DNA from 2 places in the Rhizobium sp. WSM1274 genome. Region 2 is predicted to be linked to the other one. Evidence: predicted binding sites of a transcription regulator. Region 2 holds the regulator's gene; the other holds the start of a gene.
The links. The regulator PhoB, encoded in region 2, activates phosphate uptake and scavenging genes when phosphate is short. The targets are predictions, from matches to a motif close to TGTCATNNANCTGTCAT.

Region 1: the regulator PhoB is predicted to act here: its motif matches at 1,100-1,116, upstream of N2600_RS17250 (acid phosphatase).

Annotation. Positions count from the first base shown of each region.
Region 1 is NZ_CP104138.1:3,431,721-3,433,921, reverse strand. Features, by position in the region: gene N2600_RS17255 (hybrid sensor histidine kinase/response regulator) at 1-987, opposite strand, end outside; gene N2600_RS17250 (acid phosphatase) at 1,167-2,201, shown strand, end outside.
Region 2 is NZ_CP104138.1:186,141-188,341, forward strand. Features, by position in the region: gene phoU (phosphate signaling complex protein PhoU) at 1-420, shown strand, start outside; gene phoB (phosphate regulon transcriptional regulator PhoB) at 568-1,251, shown strand; gene N2600_RS00950 (GcrA family cell cycle regulator) at 1,508-2,041, opposite strand.

The DNA.
Region 1 (2,201 bases), 1.7 Mb from region 2:
GAAAGCGGCCATCAACAGCAGCGCGGCATTGTGCCAGGGGACCATGTAGCCGAAGGCGGTCAGATACATTTGCGCCGGGTCGGCGGCGCGATCGAGGGGGACGCCCGAGGTGAAGGTCAGCACGACCAGAAATGAACCGGCAAGCAGCTTCGGCGCGCCGATGATGACCCAGCCGGGCCCGGCGAGAAAGATCGCCAGGCGGTGGCGCCACTTGCGCTGCGGGTCCGGCGGCAGGAAGCGCAGGAAGTCGGCCTGTTCGCCGATCTGCGACATCAGCGCCAGGATGACGGCGGAGGCAGCGCCGAATTCCACCAGATCGAATTCGGCGATGGTGCCGGGCGGACCGGAGGCATGGCGGATGCCGGCGAAGGCGCGCCAGAGATCGAATTTTTCCCAGTCCGACAAGGCGATGAAGATCAAGGGAAGGATATTCAGCACGATCCAAAAGGGCTGGGTCATCAGCTGGAACTTGCTGATCAGCCGCACGCCGTGCGTCACCAGCGGGATTACCATGACGGCGCTGATGATGTAGCCGATCCAGAGCGGGATGCCGAGGGTGAGCTCCAGCGCGCCGGACATGATCGATGCCTCGATCGCAAACAGCATGAAGGTGAAGCTCGCATAGATCAGCGAGGTGATAGTCGAGCCGATATAGCCGAAGCCCGCGCCACGCGTCAGAAGATCGATGTCGACGCCGTGGCGGATGGCGTAGCGGCTGATCGGCAGGCCGATCGCCAGCATGGCGACCGAGGCGACGATAATGGCGTAAAAGGCGTTGGTCGTGCCGTAGGAAAGAGTGATCGCGCCGCCGATCGCCTCCAGCGCCAGAAAGGAGATCGCGCCGATCGCCGTCTGCGAGATCCGCTGCGAGGAGAAATGGCGAGCGCTCTTTGCGGTGAAGCGCAACGCGTAATCTTCCAGCGTCTGGTTGGCGACCCAGCGATTGTATTCGCGTCTCACCGGAATGATGCGTTGGCGCGCTGCCATGTCTTCCTTTCCGGCATTCCGGTTGGGCTCATCGTCTCTCCGGCAGTTTTGGCGGGATGGTTGGGAAAGGCAAGAGGCGGGCACCGACAGGTTCACAGAATGGCAATATTTTTGCAATTGATCTGTCACATGAGAGCTCTAACTCTCCCGGCGTTCGTTCAAACATTTCGGGTATCACCATGTCTGTTTTAAGCCTTTGCCGCCTGAGCACCGCCCTCGTCTGCCTTCTTTCCATCGTGCCATCACTTGCCAGCGCCGAGCAGGCGACGGCGGCGAAAGCGCCTTATGCGCAGGCCGGAAACACCAACAAACGCGGTGACGCCTGCTTCTCGACGGTGGACACCAATGCCGCCGTTCATCTTCTCTCCGGCTTCCTCGAAATCTGGACCCCGCGCACGCCTTTCGTCGATGCGGGTGTCGAAGCCCCGGCCAAGGATAATTGCCCGGCGGTCGCCAAGACGGATTGGGACGGCATTCCGTCCAGCAAGACCGACGGCCATATCGTCAACCAGGCCGTCCATGACGCCAACATCGCCTATGTCGTCAAAGCGACGCGGGCGCGGACGGCCGATCAGGCCGTCGCCGCCTATCTCGACGATCGGCGCGGCAAGAATGCCAGCATCGTCGATGGCCTCGGTCCGCTGACGGATGCCTGGAAGGCCGGCTCGAAGCAGACCACCACGATCACCGAGGTGGCAGCCGATGCGACGACGGTCAAATATGATGACAAGGGCAACAATCGCGGCGCCGGCAGCAAGCCGGACGCGGAAAACAAGATCGACGCCAACCCCGACATGGGACTTGCTATCGACTTCATCAACGCCGCCAGCGGTGACGGCTCGACAGAGCCGGCCAAACGCTATTTCAAATATGCCCGCCCCTACCGCTGGAGCCAGGACGTATCGGTCGTCCCAACGCTGGAGCCGGCCAAGGGCGGCAAGCCGGCCGAGGACGGCGGTTTCCCGAGCGGGCATACGGCGGAAGCCTGGCGGGATGCACTGGCCATGGCCTATCTCGTGCCGCAACGCTTTCAGGAAATGATCACGCGTGCCAGCGAGCTGGGCGAAGACCGCATCCTCGCCGGCATGCATTCTCCTCTCGACGTGATAGGCGGCCGCATGCTCGGCACAGCTACGGTCGTCTACAATCTGAACAACGCCGACAATGCCGCGCTGAAGAGCGATGCCTACGCCCAAGCGCAGTCATGGCTCGTC
Region 2 (2,201 bases):
GGCGACCTCGGCAAGAACACCGCCAAGCGCGTCATCGCCGTCCAAAGCACCGGCGTTCCCCGCAAGCTCGCCCGCGGCCTTGAGCATCTGTCCGAGCTGGCGCTCGTCCAGCTCAAGGAAGTGCTCGACGTCTACACCAATCGTTCCGCCGACAAGGCGAATGCGATCCGCGAACGCGACAACGAGATCGACGCGATGTACACGTCGCTGTTCCGCGAGCTCCTGACCTACATGATGGAAGATCCGCGCAACATCACCAGCTGCACGCATCTTCTCTTCTGCGCCAAGAACATCGAGCGCATCGGCGACCACGCCACCAATATCGCCGAAACGATCTTTTACATGACGACAGGCGCGCAGCCGGAAGGCGACCGTCCGAAGGACGACAGCGCCAACACCGTCGGCGCGGTCACGGAATAACCGTCCGGGCCAGTCGCCCGGACCAGTCAATTGCGTGCGCGCCCGTCCGGGCGCGCAAAGAGGTCGCAGCCAATTTCTGAGTTTGCGCAGGATGCATTGCTTAAATCACCCCCGGTTTAAGGATCATGCGCGAGGAGACCGATACGCATGATCCCGAGAGTTGCAGTTGTTGAAGACGAGGAAGCCCTCAGCGTGCTTCTTCGCTACAATCTCGAAGCGGAAGGCTTCGAGGTCGATACCATTCTTCGTGGCGACGAAGCCGAAATGCGGCTTCAGGAGCGCACTCCCGATCTTCTCATCCTCGATTGGATGCTGCCCGGCGTCTCGGGCATCGAGCTCTGCCGGCGGCTGCGCATGCGGCCGGAAACCGAGCGCCTGCCGATCATCATGCTGACGGCGCGCGGCGAAGAGAGCGAGCGCGTCCGCGGATTGTCGACGGGCGCCGACGATTACGTCGTCAAGCCCTTCTCGACCCCCGAGCTCGTTGCCCGCGTCAAGGCGATGCTGCGCCGCGCCCGTCCCGAGGTGCTGTCGACGGTGCTGAAATGCGGTGACATCGAGCTCGACCGCGAGACCCATCGCGTCCATCGCAAGACCCGTGAAGTCCGCCTCGGCCCCACCGAATTCCGCCTGCTGGAATTCCTGATGTCGTCGCCGGGCCGGGTCTTCTCCCGCTCGCAGCTGTTGGATGGCGTCTGGGGCCACGATATCTATGTCGACGAGCGCACCGTCGACGTCCATGTCGGCCGCCTGCGCAAGGCGCTGAATTTCTCCAACATGCAGGACGTTATCCGCACCGTCCGCGGCGCCGGCTATTCGATGGAAGCCTGAGGGCTTCCGTTCTGGTTACTGACAAGGGCTCGTGCTAACGTCTGCCCCTCACCCTAACCCTCTCCCCGTAAGCGGGGCGAGGGGACGTGCCCCGCGAAAGGTTGGTGGGGATGGAGAGGGTGCGGCATGTCCCTTCGCCCCGCAAGCGGGGAGAAGGTGCCGGCAGGCGGATGAGGGGCAGCCATCCGCACGGACCAAAATTGCATAAAAAACGGGCCACTCGGCCCGTTTCGTCATTCTAGCAATGATCACCCGTTCAGCTGGCCCGGGCTGCCGCCCGGCGGCGTTCGTTGACCGGCTGGTAGGCAAGCTTCTGGTGATAGCCGCAATAAGGCGAATTGTCGGGGGACTCGCAGCCGCAGAAATGGAAGTCGTCCTTCAGCGGATCGCCGACCGGCCACTTGCAGGTGCGTTCGGTCAGCTCCGTCAGGCCGAGGCGTCGGGAAATCGGCACCACCACATTGCCTCTCGGCACATATTCCATTTCCTCGATCGTTTCGATCTCGATCTCTTCCTTCAGCATGGTCGCGCCCTGCTGGCGGGTAACGGTGCGGGTCGTGACCCGTGAGGCGTAGTTCGGCGCGCGCGGCGCCGAGGTATTGCGCTTCGGCGTTCGCGCCGCGGTGTTGGTGCCGCCGGCCTTGGCACGGCCGGGGAGGCACAGCCGATGCACTTTGCCGATGACCGCGTTTCTGCTGACCCCGCCAAGCTGCGCAGCGATCTGGCTGGCGCTCAGTCCTTCGGCCCAAAGTTTCTTGAGTTTCTCGACCCGCTCGTCTGTCCAGTTCATGCCCTGTCTCCACCTTCTGCGTTGGTGATGGCAGAATCCCTCACCGTTGTCCCGGGAGCTCCGAAACAAGAAACGCTTGATCAATTTTGGTGACTAGTTCCGCCGCATGCAGTCTAGTAATTGATCTTTAACCTAGTGTGAGCCTGACTCCGTGACAAGA